DNA from 2 places in the Mesorhizobium sp. B264B1B genome. Region 1 is predicted to be linked to the other one. Evidence: riboswitches for the same ligand, from Rfam matches in the RefSeq annotation. Region 1 holds a riboswitch; the other holds the start of a gene.

What was found. A riboswitch is a leader RNA that binds a small molecule or an ion and turns the genes downstream of it on or off. The one in region 1 is predicted to bind thiamine pyrophosphate.
Region 2: linked by a shared signal. The riboswitch ahead of thiB (thiamine ABC transporter substrate binding subunit) and the one ahead of LB547_RS28535 (YkoF family thiamine/hydroxymethylpyrimidine-binding protein) in region 1 are both predicted to bind thiamine pyrophosphate.

Annotation. Positions count from the first base shown of each region.
Region 1 covers NZ_JAIUIS010000019.1:50,921-58,326, forward strand. The annotation lists gene LB547_RS28495 (O-methyltransferase) at 1-229, opposite strand, end outside; gene LB547_RS28500 (glycoside hydrolase family 108 protein) at 414-1,151, shown strand; gene LB547_RS28505 (hypothetical protein) at 1,154-1,354, shown strand; gene LB547_RS28510 (ABC transporter permease) at 1,351-1,590, shown strand; gene LB547_RS28515 (hypothetical protein) at 1,575-1,775, shown strand; gene LB547_RS28520 (hypothetical protein) at 1,876-2,187, shown strand; gene msrA (peptide-methionine (S)-S-oxide reductase MsrA) at 2,372-2,890, shown strand; gene LB547_RS28530 (hypothetical protein) at 3,030-3,347, opposite strand; TPP riboswitch at 3,566-3,679, shown strand; gene LB547_RS28535 (YkoF family thiamine/hydroxymethylpyrimidine-binding protein) at 3,670-4,278, shown strand; gene LB547_RS28540 (ABC transporter permease) at 4,377-5,132, shown strand; gene LB547_RS28545 (ABC transporter ATP-binding protein) at 5,129-5,896, shown strand; gene LB547_RS28550 (ABC transporter substrate-binding protein) at 5,889-6,911, shown strand; gene LB547_RS28555 (tetratricopeptide repeat protein) at 7,080-7,406, opposite strand, start outside.
Region 2 covers NZ_JAIUIS010000008.1:183,620-191,025, forward strand. The annotation lists gene LB547_RS18315 (M48 family metalloprotease) at 48-1,511, opposite strand; gene thiQ (thiamine ABC transporter ATP-binding protein) at 1,769-2,551, opposite strand; gene thiP (thiamine/thiamine pyrophosphate ABC transporter permease) at 2,551-4,164, opposite strand; gene thiB (thiamine ABC transporter substrate binding subunit) at 4,402-5,400, opposite strand; TPP riboswitch at 5,443-5,558, opposite strand; gene LB547_RS18335 (thiamine diphosphokinase) at 5,647-6,291, shown strand; gene LB547_RS18340 (ABC-F family ATP-binding cassette domain-containing protein) at 6,293-7,406, shown strand, end outside.

The DNA.
Region 1 (7,406 bases):
GGAGGGCCAGTTCGTCGAGCCAGTCGCGATCGACGGCAAAGCCGGTTTCGGCCTCGAGCCTGTCGATCTCAGGGAATGAGACGCGCCGGGTGGCTTCGAACAGCCTCAGATATTCCTTTTTCGAGGCACGCGGCGCCGAGCCCAGCGGGTCGACGTTCCAGCGGCGATCGATGGCGGCCGACAGGCTGTTGAAGGCCAGGCGTCGCGCGGCGCCAACAAAGTCTCTCATCCCAGACCTGTTCGTCCTAAAATTGTATTTTTTCTAACCATGCGTCGGCCGGCGCGCAAGGCGACCTCCGGTTTTGACGCACTGCAAGTAGGCACCGAGGCGCGCGCAACGGCGACTATCCGCACCCCTGTGCTGCCGGCGATCACCCACTCACCTCATCCACCAAGAAATCGAAAGGGATATCATGGACCGCAATTTTACGCGGGCGCTTGCGCTCGTCCTCAAATCCGAAGGCGGCTGGTCGGACAATCCGGCCGATCCGGGCGGCGCCACCATGAAGGGCGTCACGCTCGCCAATTTCCGCCGCTACGTGAAGGCGGATGCCGCCAAGGCGGATCTCAGGAAGATCAGCGATGCCCAACTCGCCACGGTGTACCGCCGCTTCTACTGGGATGCGGTGGCTGGCGCCGAGTTGCCCGACGGCGTGGATTACGCGGTGTTCGACTATGCCGTGAACAGTGGGCCAAGCAGGGCGGCGAAATATCTTCAAGCAGTGGTCGGCACCGCCCAGGACGGCCGCATCGGGCCCGAGACGCTCGCGGCCGTCGGTTCCCGACCGGCCGCCGTCGTCATCGACAATCTCTGCGATGCCCGCCTGGCTTTCCTGAAGCGGCTTCCGACCTGGCCGACTTTCGGCAAAGGCTGGTCGAGCCGGGTCGGATCCGTCCGCGCACAGGCGCTGCTGCTGACGGCTGTCGGGGCAGGCGAGGCATCGGCCACGCGGCCAGATCCTGCGCCGACCGCTGCTGCGGCGGCGCCGGGCGGCGCTGCTGCCACAGATGCCGTCGAACCGGTCGCGGCGGCGCCTGCCGGCGCCAACATCCCAGCCGCCGCCAAGGCGGGCGGGATCATTGTCGCGTGCCTGCTCGTCGCCTACGCCGCCTGGCACCACGTCGCCGCCACCTTGCAAGGAATGTTCTGATCATGGCCACGACAACCCAGCCGACCATCCGCCCGACCAACAAGCTGACGGCCGCGACCATCGCCGCCGCCGCCGTTTCGATTTCGGGCGTCTTCGTACGCAATGTCTGGCCGTCCTGGTACGATGCCGAGACATGGGCCACGCTGCTGCCGCTAGCCGTGTTTGCCGTCGGCTATCTCGTCAAGGACGCGCCAAACCAATGAGCGCGCTCCTCTCCTTCCTGCTCAGCAATTCGACCGTTCTCGGCATCGGCGCAGCCATCGTCGCTGCGTTTGGCTGGGGTGTTCGCCAGCGGCTTGCCGGCGAGCGCGCCGAACGTAGTCGGCAGGCCGCGGCCGAGGCGGCGGCGCGCGACGTCGCCGACCAGGTTGACAACGATATCGGCGCGCTGCCCGCCGCCACTGCCCGAAAGGAGCTCAGGTCATGGGCAAGGGATTGATTGTCGCAGCGGCCGCAGCACTTGTCGCGGTAGCCGGCTGCACCACCGTCACAGGCGGATTTTGCGCGGTCTCGAGCCCGATGCGCTTGTCCGCATCCGCCGTTGCAGCGCTGTCGGATGCGGAAGTCCGGATGCTGCTGGCGCACAACCGCAAGGGCGAGAAACTGTGCGGGTGGAAACCATGACGATCGTATTGCCGCTCGATTCGGGCCCTGCTGCTCTGGGACTGCTCATCTTCGGTGCCGGATCGGTCGTTCTGTTTCCTGATCGCGAGACAATGAAATGATGCATGATCTTTTCGATGTGCTCGGCATCAAGGTGCCGGTGGTGGTCGCCGGCCTTTCCGGCGGCATATTGCGCGCGCTGTCGCGCCACCGCTACAAACCGCGCGAGATGGTGGCCTCGCCGATCTGCGGCGCGCTAGCCGCCGCCTATCTGACGCTGCCCGTGGTCCAGTATTCCCGCGCCATGGGCCTGCCGATGGCCAATGACGACACCACGACCCTGGCGGCCGCATTCCTCATCGGCGTCTGCGCGATGTGGATATCGGATATCGTATTCGAGGTCGTGGTGCGCAGGTTCAGGCCTGGGGAGTGACGCCGCGCGTCCGTGGTGATCGGCAGCAGGACGCCCCCGTCGACTGGACGAAGCCGACGACAATGCCCATCTATGGGAAATCCTGGAGCGGCTGTCATAGCGTCGGGCCTCCAGTTTTATCGTGCGCAATTCCGGACGGAAACGGCTACAACCTTTCCCCGGAGTTGCTTTGGGGAGATTTGATATGGCGACTTCAAGCGAACGCGCGGTGCTTGCCGGCGGCTGTTTCTGGGGCATGCAGGATCTGATCCGACGCATCCCGGGCGTCCTGTCCACGCGCGTCGGCTACAGCGGCGGCGACGTGCCTGATGCCACCTACCGAAACCACGGCACCCATGCCGAAGCCATCGAGATCAATTTCGATCCCGCCAGTGTGAGCTACCGTACGCTGCTGGAGTTCTTCTTCCAGATTCATGATCCGACGACACGCAACCGCCAGGGCAACGATGTGGGGATGAGCTACCGTTCGGCGATCTACTACACCAGCGATGAGCAGAAGCGCGTCGCCGAAGACACTATCGCCGACGTCGACGCCTCGGGCCTGTGGCCCGGCAAGGTGGTCACCGAGGTGGCTCCGGCCGGCGCGTTCTGGGAAGCCGAACCCGAGCATCAGGACTATCTGCAGAAATACCCGAACGGCTACACCTGTCATTTCGTCAGGCCGGGCTGGAAGCTGCCGGTTCGCGAAAAGGCTGTTTCGTAGACGGCGCCCGAACCGAGACGAAGGCCGATGGCGGTTTACGTCTCAGGCGCCTGCCTGTTCGGCGAGGGTGAAACATAAAGAGACGGAAACGCCACGGAACAGACGCCCCGTGGCGTTCTCCAGCAGTTTCGGCGAATGGCTACTTGCCGCAATGCTTGTCATTGACGGTCGGCGAAGCGGTGCCCGGAGCGGTGTGGCTGGCATCCGGCTGAGCACCTTGTGGGCTGGCCGGACAGTTCCGGTCCGCGTTCGAATTCATGCCGTCGGGCATGACGGTCGTGCTGCCGGTCGTGCCAGGATCCACCGTGTTCGGCGATGCCGGCGTGTTCGGGTCGACCGTGACCGACTGGCCGCTGCCGGGCCCATTATTGGCGCCGTTTCCGCCAGCACTTTGCGCCATCGCCGAAGTCGCGAGACCAATGGTAAGAGCCGAAGCTGCGAGGATTTTCATGAGCATGGTTTGTCTCCATTTCTGTGAAGTCTTCGCTCGTTTCCACGAAGTTCGTCGCGTTTGCGACTATAGGGACAACCACTCGTCGTGGCTAAGGTTCCGGACAAATTTCCCTCAAGACCGGGCCCGACGGAACCGCCCATAAATCAGGCCTGGCGCAATGCATTTCCGGCGATGGTCCTGAAAAAACAGCTTTCATAGCCGCCCGATTGGTGCTTTAACGCGTCCATCCACAGGGGTGCTCCGTACGGTCGGGGCTGAGACGGGGGCGGCAAGCCCACAGACCCTAGAAGCTGATCTGGGTAATACCAGCGGAGCGAGGCGGGCGATGTTTTCAGGCGCACAGATTTCCCTATATCCCATGTCCAGCGATTTTGTCGGCGTCATCCTTGGCGCGCTCGGGGCACTGGACCCTTATCGTGATCGACTGCGGATCGAGACCGACGATATCTCGACCTTGCTGGTCGGACCGCCCGAGGTGCTGTTTCCTGCCATGCGCGACCTGTTCGTGGCGGCAGCGCGCAGCGGCAAGCATTGCGTGCTTTCGGCCGCCATCTCGCGCGGCTGCCCGGGCGAGCCGGACGATCTGATCTGCCGCTCCGACGCGTTTGGCGGACCTGCCGGGCCGCTCGGCCCGCGCAAGGAAGCCGCTATCGCCGCCGTGCGCGGCGTGGCCGCCACCGGCCAGCCGGCGGCGGCGCAGTTCTCGCTTTATGTCATGGGCACCGACGACCACATGGACGAGATCTATGGCTGCATCGACTTCCTGAAGCAGTCGGGCGTATATGAGCGCTCCAAGCATTTCTGCACAAAGTTGCGCGGCGACGCAGGCGCCATTTTTACCGCACTCAACGAGGCCTTTTGCCGCTTCGGGCCGGGTGCCGGCCACGTAACGCTCGACGTCACCGTCTCGGCCAACAGCCCCACCGCCGTCTGACGGCGCGCCGCGCGCCATCCGCTCCGGGTACCTGCGTGTCCTCCCCGTCCGCCCCTTCGCGTCCGATCGTGGACCTCATCGCCAGAACCGCTCCGGCGATGCTTTCGGTGGGGCTGCTGCTAGCCGCGTGGGAACTCTATGCGCGCTTTGGTGGCATCAAGCCGACAATCCTCCCGGCGCCATCGCGCGTCTTCGCTCAGGCAATGCTCAACCGGCACGCGCTGGCCGATAACGCCGTGCCAACCCTCCGTGCCACGCTCGCAGGCTTTGCCTGTTCGCTCGGCGGTGCCTTTGCGCTGTCGATATTGATCGACTTCTCCCAGCCATTGCGGCGCGCCCTTTTTCCGGTCTTCGTGGTCAGCCAGACCTTGCCGCTGGTGGCGATTGCACCGCTGGTGGTGCTGTGGTTCGGCTTTGGGCTGATGCCCAAGATCATGCTGGTGGCGCTGGTCACCTTCTTTCCGATGTTGGTGGCTTTGGCCGAAGGATATGAGGCGACGGAGGCTGAGATCGGCCAAATGCTGCGCGCCATGGGGGCAGGGCGCTGGCGTGTCTTCGTCCTGGCGCGGCTGCCCTCGGCGCTGCCCTACTTCTTCGCCGGTGTCAGGATCTCGATCACCTATGCTGTCGTGGGCGCCATCTTCGCCGAATATGCGGGCGCGGCGAAGGGCCTCGGCATCTACATGCTCAACGCCAAGAACAACTTCCGCCCGGACCTGGTGCTGGCCGCCGTCGCCGTCAGCGCCGTGCTGACGCTCGTCCTGTTCGGGCTGACGATGCTGGTCCAGCGCCTTGCCATGCCATGGGAACGGACCGCCGGCGGGCGGGCCGCAGGAAAGGGGCCGTGGCGATGAACCGGCTCGAACTGCGACATGTGCGCAAGGCCTTCGAAGGACTCGACGTGCTTGCCGACATTTCGCTCAGCGTCGGCGCCGGCGAATTCGTCTCCATTCTGGGCCCCTCCGGCGCCGGCAAGTCGACGCTGTTCCAGTTTCTGACCGGCGCGCTTCACGGCGAGGGCGAGATATTCTTCGACGGCAAGCCGCTCGATGACCACGGCCGGCATTTCGCTTTCATGCCGCAGCGCGACGCGTTGATGCCTTGGCGGCGCATTCTTGACAACGCCACGCTCGGGCTTGAGGTGCAAGGTGTCAGGCGCAAGGCTGCCCGCGCTCGCGTTGCTCCGCTGTTCGAGGAATTCGGGCTTGCCGGTTTCGAACGGCATTTTCCGGCGCAGCTTTCCGGCGGCATGCGCCAGCGCGCGGCCTTGCTGCGCACCGTGGTGCAGGAACGCGATATGCTGCTGCTCGACGAGCCGTTCGGCGCACTCGATGCGCTGACCCGCGCCGCCATGCAACGCTGGTTGGAACAGATGTGGCGGCGCCACTGCTGGACGGCGCTGCTGATCACCCACGACGTGCGCGAAGCTGTGTTCCTGTCCGACCGCATCTATGTGCTTTCGGCGCGGCCGGCGCGCGTCGTCGCTGAGATCACCGTGCCGCTGCCGCGTCCACGCGAACTGGCCGGCGGCGCTGCACGGCAGGCCGGCACCCTCGAAGCCGAGATCCTCGACATCCTCCTCAACCCGAGCCACCAGAAGGACACGGACCATGACTGACCTGACGCGCCGGCAAGCCTTGCTGCTCACTGCCGCTGCCGGCCTTCCCCTTATAGCCCGGCCAGGCCGATCTCTTGCCCAGGCGGCCGCCCGGAAAGTAACGGTGGCGCTGGACTGGACGGTCAACACCAACCATATCGGCCTGTTCGTCGCTCGCGACAAAGGGTTTTACAGCGAGGCCGGCCTCGAGGTCGACATCCTGCCCTACAGCGATACCGGTGCAGGCACGCTGGTTGCCAACCGCGTTGCCGATTTCGGCATCAACGGCTCCATCGGCCTCTTCACCCAGAAAGCCGCCGGCGCCGATCTCAAGGCGGTCTATGCCGTGGTGCAGTCCGAAACCGGACGGCTGGTGTTCAATGCAGCGCGTGACGAGATCAAAACCCCCAGGGATCTTGACGGCCTGACCTATGGCGGTTTCGGCAGTGCCTGGGAAAACGCGCTGATCTCGACCATCATCCGTCACGACGGCGGCAAGGGGGCTTTCGAAACGGTGACGCTCGGCACGTCCGCCTATGAGGCGCTGGCCAACGGTTCGGTCGACTTCACGTTGGAGGTCTCGACCTGGGAAGGCGTCGAGGCAGAACTGAAAGGCGTTAAACAGCGAAGCTTCGTCTATGCCGACTACGGCGTGCCCGACGAGCACACCACGCTGATCTCCTCTAGCGATGCGTATCTGCGTGCAAATCCGGAATTGGCGTCGGGCTTCATACGGGCAACGCGGCGCGGCTACCAGTTCACCGTCGATCATCCCGAAGAAGCGGCCACACTGCTGATCGCCGCCAACAAGGACGCCCTGACCAATCCGGCATTGATCCACGCCTCGCTGAAGACGCTGATCGACGGGCACTATCTGCGCCGGCGAAACGGCGCCATAGGCAGCATGGACCCGGCCAAGATGGAAGCGATCGGTTCCTATCTCTTCGCCGCCGGCATCCTCCGGAACGGGGACGGCGAGCCCGTTGCCCGGCAACCGGATTTTGGCAACTATTTCAGTAACTTCTATTTGGGGTAGGGATCAAACCGCATCGGGCGCCAGCGCTGCTCAAGCTGATTGCCTTTCGTCAGCCTCGTCAGAGCTGCGCCCAAGGCAAAACCTTTACCGCAATAAAGCACAGAGCGGCGACTGCCATTACGCCCAAACCACTCCAACGCAAAATCCGCGCCCTCCCGAAAAGCCCGTCTAATCTACCCCAAGGCTCAGTGCCTTCTTGCGATCGGCCTGAGCACGCTTGCGGTTGCCCTTGGCTTCCCACGCCCGGCTCCGCGCCTCGTAAGCGGTTGCGAAATCCGGCTTAAGCCTTATCGCCTGGCTGAAATCCGCGATGGCCCCTTCATAGTCCGCTCTGCTGGTTCGGATCACGCCTCGACCGAAATAGCCAAAGGGGTTCTTGTGATCGAGGCTGATGGCCTTTTCGAAATCGTGCAGCGCGGCGACGTCCTCGTGCCCTCCCATCCATAGGAGGCCTCGATCGGCATAGACCCTTGCGTCCGCGGGGTTGAGATTGAT
Region 2 (7,406 bases), on a different contig from region 1:
AGTTTCTCGTCCCAAAAACGAGAGAGCGGGTCAGCGCCGACTATCGGCTATTTGTCGGTGACGATCTTGACCTTGTCGCCGGCCGAAACCGCAGCCCCCGGCGACAGCGCGTTGAGCACCCGGAACAGGTCGAGTTTGCGGTCGACGCCGACCATCTGCGCCGAAAGCGAACCCATCGTCTGCCCCGGCTGGACGGTGACCACGCGGATATGCAGCGGCTTCAGCGCCGCCTTTTCGGCGGCACTCAGAATGCGGAACGAGCCGCTGACGGAACGCGCCACGGTGTCGAGCGACGTGCTGGCGGATGGTGCCGCCGTCAGCAGCCGGTAGACCTGGCCGCCGGCGCGGATTACCGCGATATCGAACTGCCAGCCTTCGGCGCCTGCATGCGCCGTCGCCGCCTCGTTGCCGTTGATCGTTTCCTGCCTGACGCTCGCGTCGTCGAGACCGGCCACCCAGCCGCTCCTGATATAATCGGTCAGCGCACGGTTCTTGTCGATCGACACGCCGTCGAAGCGGATCGCAATGTCGCCCGGCCCGGTCGCTGTCACGGCGGCGGCCGAATTGTCGATGATGAAGCCCTCCGGCACCGAGAAGGACACGCCCAGGCCCGGATGCAGAAAGGTCTCGCCGCGCACATACCCTTCTTCCGGCGTGTCGCCGTAGAGCAGGCCGTCTATCCCGGCGAGGAAGGCGTCGCGATCGCGGGTGCCGACGCCCGGCGGGCCGAACTGGCGGGCATGGCGTTGCGCAAGGTCGATACGCTGCGGCGTATTGGGATGCGTTGCCAGGAAATCGAGGCTGGCGTCGGTGGCGCCGCTGATCGAGCGGAAATCGGTGTAGGCCGACATGGACTGCAGGAAGCGGCCGGCGGCGTAAGGATCGTAGCCGGCTTCGCCGATCGACTTGATGCCGATCGCGTCGGCCTCCAGTTCCTGGTTGCGCGAAAACTGCGCCAGTCTCAGCTTGCCGCGGATCAGCGCCGCCTTGGCGGTCGGGCTGTCGCCGAGCACGTCGGAAACAACCTTGGTGGCGAGCCCCTCCTCGGCCTCGAGCTGCTGGCGCTGCAGGCCGTGGTTAGCGGTGACGTGGCCCATCTCATGCGCGATGACGGCGGCGAGCTCGGCCGAATCATTGGCCAGCGCCAGCAGGCCGCGCGTGACGTAGAGGTAGCCGCCCGGCAGTGCGAAGGCATTGACGTTGGGCGAATTGAGGATGGTGATACGATAGGTCTGGGTCGGGTTGGCCGACACCACCGTCAGGCTGCCTACGACCTTGGCGACCATGCGCTCGAGCTTGGGATCGGAGTATTCGCCGCCATAGGTCGCCAGGATGCGTGGATGCTGCGCCTTGGCCAGTTCGGCCAATTTGTTATTGGCCGCGACATTGTCGACCGTGATCGGTTTGTCGGAAGGCTGGAAGCCGGATTCCTGGACTTCCGGAGGTGTGAACATCTGGCAGCTTGCCAGGGCCACGACAAAGCCGGCCAGCGCCAGAAAGCGCGCCAGCATTTTCCCTCTTGGTCTTTCCGTGCCGGTCGGCAGAACGGCTTCCTTTCGGGTCTGGCGCATGCCCGCGAAAATCGGGGCGATCCTCGCAAGGGCTCATGCGCAAATCAAAGCATTACAGCATCCACGCCATACCAACGCGCGGCGGATGCTGCAGGCAAATCACGGCCTGCACCGGACCGGTACAGGGCGGACCTAGCCACACTACCTCTGTCATGGCAAGCAATCGCCCCGTCGCCAGGAGCCGGTTTGAGCGTAAATTATGTCCGCTTCCGGGCAATATCTCGTGATCCAGCCTCCCAGGCGCTTGTGCCAACATAGCGCCGGAAAACTTCAGGACCAGCCCCGGCAAAGAAATCATCCGCCTTGCCCTTGGCGGCAACCATGCCGTTGTCGAGGAACACCACCTCCTCACAAATACGGCGTGCGTCCTGTGGCTGATGCGTGACGAACAGCAGCGTCATGCCCCGCTCGGCATGCACGTCGGCGACAAGATCGAGCATGTCGTCGCGCAAGGCCGGTCCGAGTGAAGCGAAAGGCTCGTCCAGAAGAAGCACCGGGCGGTTGCGAACCAGCACGCGCGCCAATGCGACACGCTGGCGTTCGCCTCCCGAAAGTTCGCGCGGCAGGCGTCTTTCCTTGCCCGCGAGGCCGGTGCGCGCGATCGCCTCCGCGATGTCAGCGCGGTCGGCCTCGGTCAGCCGCAGCGAGGGCGAGCGGCCGAGCCCGACATTCTCTTCGACCGAAAGATGGGCAAAAAGATTGTTTTCCTGGAACACCATCGACACGGGCCGCGCCGAAGGCGGCGCCGCGCCGACATCGGCGCCGCCGATCAGCACGCGGCCAGCTCGCGGCGTCTCGAAGCCCGCCACCAGATTGAGCAGCGTCGACTTGCCCGAGCCGCTCGGCCCCATGATGGCGGTAATTTTCGACGCGGCGAAATCGACATCGAAAACGAGCGGCGCGTCGCCGTAGCTGAACGAGACCGTGTCCAGCCGCACCTCGGCTCCCCTTGTCGCACCATTGGTGGCGCCCGCAGCCATCAGTCTCGTTCCCCCCTTCCCAGCCAGCTCGCCGCCACCACAAGCGCAAGGCAGACCAGACCGAGCAGCAGCGCCAGGCCGGCGGCGTCCTCGGTACGGTAGCTGCCCATGCGCGCCAGGAGAAGGTAGGGCAAAGTCTGCACGGAATCACTGCCGAACAGTGCGATGACACCGAGATCGCCAAGCGACAGCGCCATGGCAAACGCGAAGGCGGTGGCCAGCGGCCGTCGCAGCGACGGCCAGTCGACCAGCCGCAACCGGGCCCAGCCCGCTATTGCCAGAAGCGCGCAGAGCCGCTCATGGCGCTCGCTCGCCGCATCATAGGCGGGGCGGATGGCACGGATGGCGAAAGGCATCGCCATGACTGCATTGACGGTGACGACCATGACCGGGGCTATGGCAAAGACATCGCCGACATGGCGCAGCAGAAGGAACCAGCCGGCGCCGATGACGATGGGCGGCACGACCAGGACGAAGCCGGCACCGGTGTCGGTGGCGTGTTCGAGCACGGTCCGCGGACCGGAGCGGCGCTTCAGGGCCAGCACGCGGCGCGCCATGGCGAGCGAAAGCGACAGCGCAACCGACAGCAGCGCCGACAGGAAAGCCAGCACGGCGCTGGTCAGCGTCGCCTGCCGCACCGCCGCTTCGCCGGCGAGACGACCGAGGTCGGCGCCGAGGCCTGACATCACCGTCGCCGTCATCGGCCCGGCGACGAACAAAAGGGCCAGCACGACGAGCGCGGCATTCAGCGCGGCCTCGGTCCTGCCGGCCGAGACGTAGCGGCGCGGCGCCACCGGCAGATTGGCGTCACCGGTGGTGTTGGCGCCGAGCCGCGTCAACGCCAGCACCACGACAAAGGTCAGCGCGATCTGCAGCAGCGTCAGCGCCACCGCCCGCGCGGGATCGAAATCGAAACGCAGAGCCTGGTAGATGCCGACCTCCAGCGTCGTCGCGCCGGGGCCACCGCCCAGCGTCAGCACGATCGTGAAGGATGTGATGCAGAGCATGAACACCAGGCCGGCGACGCCCGGCAGAGCGGCGCGCAGTGTCGGCCACTCGATCAGCCGGAAAGCCGGTGCGGCACCCATGCCGAGCTGGCTCGCCAGCCGCCATTGGTCGGCTTGGATGGTTTGCAGCGCTTCGAGGAACAGCCGCGTGGCCAGCGGCAGGTTGAAGAAGACATGAGCAACGAGGATGCCGGAGAGGCCATAGATGCCCGGCCAATTGTAACCGCCGACGGCACCAAGAAAGCCGGCGAAATAGCCGGCGCGGCCATAGAGCGCCAGGATGCCGAGCGCCGCCACGATCGCCGGCAGCGCCAACGGCAGGGCGAAGAGCTGGAGGATGAAGCCGCGGCCGGGAAAGCGCGGATGCCGCGACAGCGCGCGAGCCACGAACAGGGCCGGCGCCACCGACAACAGCGTCGAAAGCGCCGCCTGCCACAACGTAAAGCGCACGACGCGCAGGAGATAAGGATCGAAGGCTGCCCAGGCTCCGGAGAAATCGTTCGCGCCTTCGAAAAGAAGACCCGCAAACGCGCCGCCGATCAGGAGCCCGATCGCCGCAAGCGCGAGGATACCGGCGGAGATGCGGGGGTCAGACGCGCGCTGCACGCTGCGCCACCCAAAGGACCTTTAGCGAGCGTCGCGTTCCTTCGCGCCCCCCTCTGTCCTGCCGGACATCTCCCCCACTTGGGGAGAGATTGGCTGCTTCAGCGCTCCACCCTCTCCTGTGACGTCGCCAATTGGCGAAAGCCGTCGTGACGGCCAATCTCCCCCCTCGTGGGGGAGATGTCCGGCAGGACAGTGGGGGGCGCTGTAGAGCACTCATCATCCGATCATACGACCAAACTACTTGCTCATCACCGCCAGCCATTCATCCACCCATGCCTTGCGGTTGGCCGCGACCTCCTCGGGACTGAACAGCAAGGTTTTGGTCGGTTTGACCAGTCTGTCGAAGGCCGGATTGAGCGGCTTGTCGGTCTTGCCGGCCGGGAACATCCAGTTGGTCTCGGGGATGGCATCCTGGAATTTCGGCCCGGTCATGAAGGCGATGAACTTTTCCGCCAGCGGATTTTTGGCTCCCGTCGTGGTGATGCCGGCGACCTCGATCTGCAGATACTCGCCCTCCTCGAAGGAAGCGGCCTGGTAGCGCTCGGTGTTCTCGGCAACCATGTGGTAGGCGGGCGAGGTCGTGTAGGACAGCACCATCGGCGCCTCGCCCTTGGTGAACAGGCCGTAGGCCTCGCTCCAGCCCGGCGTCACGGTCAAGACCTTCGCCTTGAGCTTGGCCCAGGCCTCCGGCGCCTTGTCGCCATAGACCGACTTCACCCACAACAGCAGGCCGAGGCCCGGCGTCGAGGTGCGCGGATCCTGGATAACGATCTTGTCGTCGGCACTGCCCTCGACCAATTCCTTCAGGCTCTTGGGCGGCGTCTTCAGCTTCTGCGTGTCATAGACGACGGCGAAATAGCCATAGTCGTACGGGACAAAGATGTCGTCGTTCCAGCCGCCCGGCACATTGAGCCCGGTCACGGCGCCATGCGGCGCAAACAGGCCAGTGGCCTTGGCATCGGCGGTGAGATTGGTGTCGAGGCCAAGCACGATGTCGGCCTTGGTCGCGGCCCCTTCCAGCTTGACGCGGTTGAGCAGCGCGACGCCGTCGGCAACCGAGACGAAGTCGACATCGCAGCCGCATTCGGCCTCGAATTCCTTCTTCACCACCGGGCCGGGGCCCCAGTCGGCGGTAAAGCTCTCATAAGTGTAGACGGTGAGCTTGTCCTTGGCTAAGGCCGGCCCGGACAGAACCACGACCATTGCAGAGACAAGGGCGTATAAAAGCGTGCGCATCGGCGCCTCCTTCGTTCGGGTTAAAGGAATTGAGGCGTCGGACTGTCCGAAACGTCTAATCCCTCCGCCGGTACAAACCGGATCAGGTTCAGCGGGTTGGCGAGACTGCCTCTCAGCCGGTCCGCGAAATATCGCGTCCGGCACCCCGTTAGAGCGCCTCGACACATAGGCCCGGCCGGTGAACCGCGCAAGTGGCTGTTTGCCGGCCTTCCGTTTCCGCTGTCGGGCTGGTAAGGGCCACACGATATGAGCACATTCACCATCCTGCTTGGCGGCGATCTCATCCGCACGCCACGGCTCGACCGTCAGGTCGAGGGAACCCGCGTCATCGCCGCCGATGCCGGCATCGGCCATGCAAGCACGCTCGGCCTTGTGCCGGAACTGTGGGTCGGCGATTTCGATTCCGTGCCCGCCGGCCTGCCGGATGAGTTGGCCGCCGTGCCGCGCCGAACCTTCCCGGCAGAGAAGGACGCCACCGATGGCGAACTCGCGATATCGGCCGCCCTGGAGCGCGGCGCGACCAGCCTCGTGCTTGCCGGCGCCTTCGGCGGCAAGCGCGCCGACCATGCCTTCCTGCACATGGCGCTCGCCCTGCGGCTGGCCGGGGCCGGGACAAAGGTGCTGTTGACCAGCGGCGCGCAGGAAGGCATGCCCCTGGCGCACGGCACGGTCCGCTTCGACTATACAGACGGCACCCTGTTCTCGATCCTGGGTTTTTCCGAGCTTGCCGGGCTGACCGTCGCCGGCGCGAAATGGCCGCTTGACCGCGTCAAGGTCGCGTTCGGCTCATCGCTGACCATCTCTAATGAGGTCAAGGGCAGGCTCGAGATCGCGCTGGGAGCGGGGCGCGCGCTGCTGCTCGCCCATCCCTATCCCTTGCCAGAAAGCTGACATGGCGCCGCCTCTTCTCAATCTCGACGGAATAAAACTGACGTTCGGCGGCACGCCCCTGCTCGACGGCGCCGACTTGGCTGCGTCGGCAGGCGACAAGATCGCGCTGGTCGGCCGCAACGGGTCCGGCAAGTCGACGCTGCTCAAGATCGCCGCCGGCCTGATCGAGCCGCAGGACGGCGAGGTGTTCCGCCAGCCATCGGCGACCGTCCGCTATCTGCCGCAAATGCCCGACATGGACGGCTTCGCAACCGTGCGCGCCTATGTCGAGGCCGGCCTCGGTCCCGCCGACGATCCTTATCGCGCCAGCTACCTGATGGAGCACCTCGGCCTCTCGGGCGAGGAGCAGCCGGGCGACCTCTCCGGCGGCGAGGCCAGGCGCGCCGCCCTTGCCCGCGTCATGGCGCCCGAGCCTGATATCCTGCTGCTCGATGAGCCGACCAACCACCTCGATCTCTCGGTGATCGAATGGCTGGAAGAGGAACTCGTCCGCACCTCCTCGGCCCTCATCGTCATCTCGCACGACCGCCGTTTCCTTGAGCGCGTCTCGCGCGCCACCGTGTGGCTCGACCGGGGCCAGACGCGCCGGCTGGATAAGGGCTTCGGCCATTTCGAGGAATGGCGCGACCAGGTGCTTGAGGAAGAAGAGCGCGAACAGCACAAGCTCGGCCGCCAGATCGTGCGCGAGGAACACTGGATGCGTTATGGCGTGACGGCGCGGCGCAAGCGCAACATGCGCCGCCTGGGCGAATTGCAGACCATGCGCCAGCGTTTTCGCGGCCATCGCGGCGCCGAAGGCACCGCGACCATGGTGGCCAGCGACGCCGCCGAATCCGGCAAGCTGGTGATCGAGGCCAGGAACATCGAGAAGAGCTTTGGCGACCTCACCGTGGTCAAGGGGTTCTCGACCCGCATCCAACGCGGCGACCGCGTCGGCCTCGTCGGGCCGAACGGCGCCGGCAAGACGACGCTTCTGAAGATGCTGACCGGAGAATTGCAGCCGGATGCCGGTTCGGTGCGGCTCGGCACCAATCTGGAGATCGCCACGCTCGACCAGAAGCGCGAGGCGGTCGATCCGCAGGAGACGCTGGCTCAGTATCTCACCGACGGGCGCG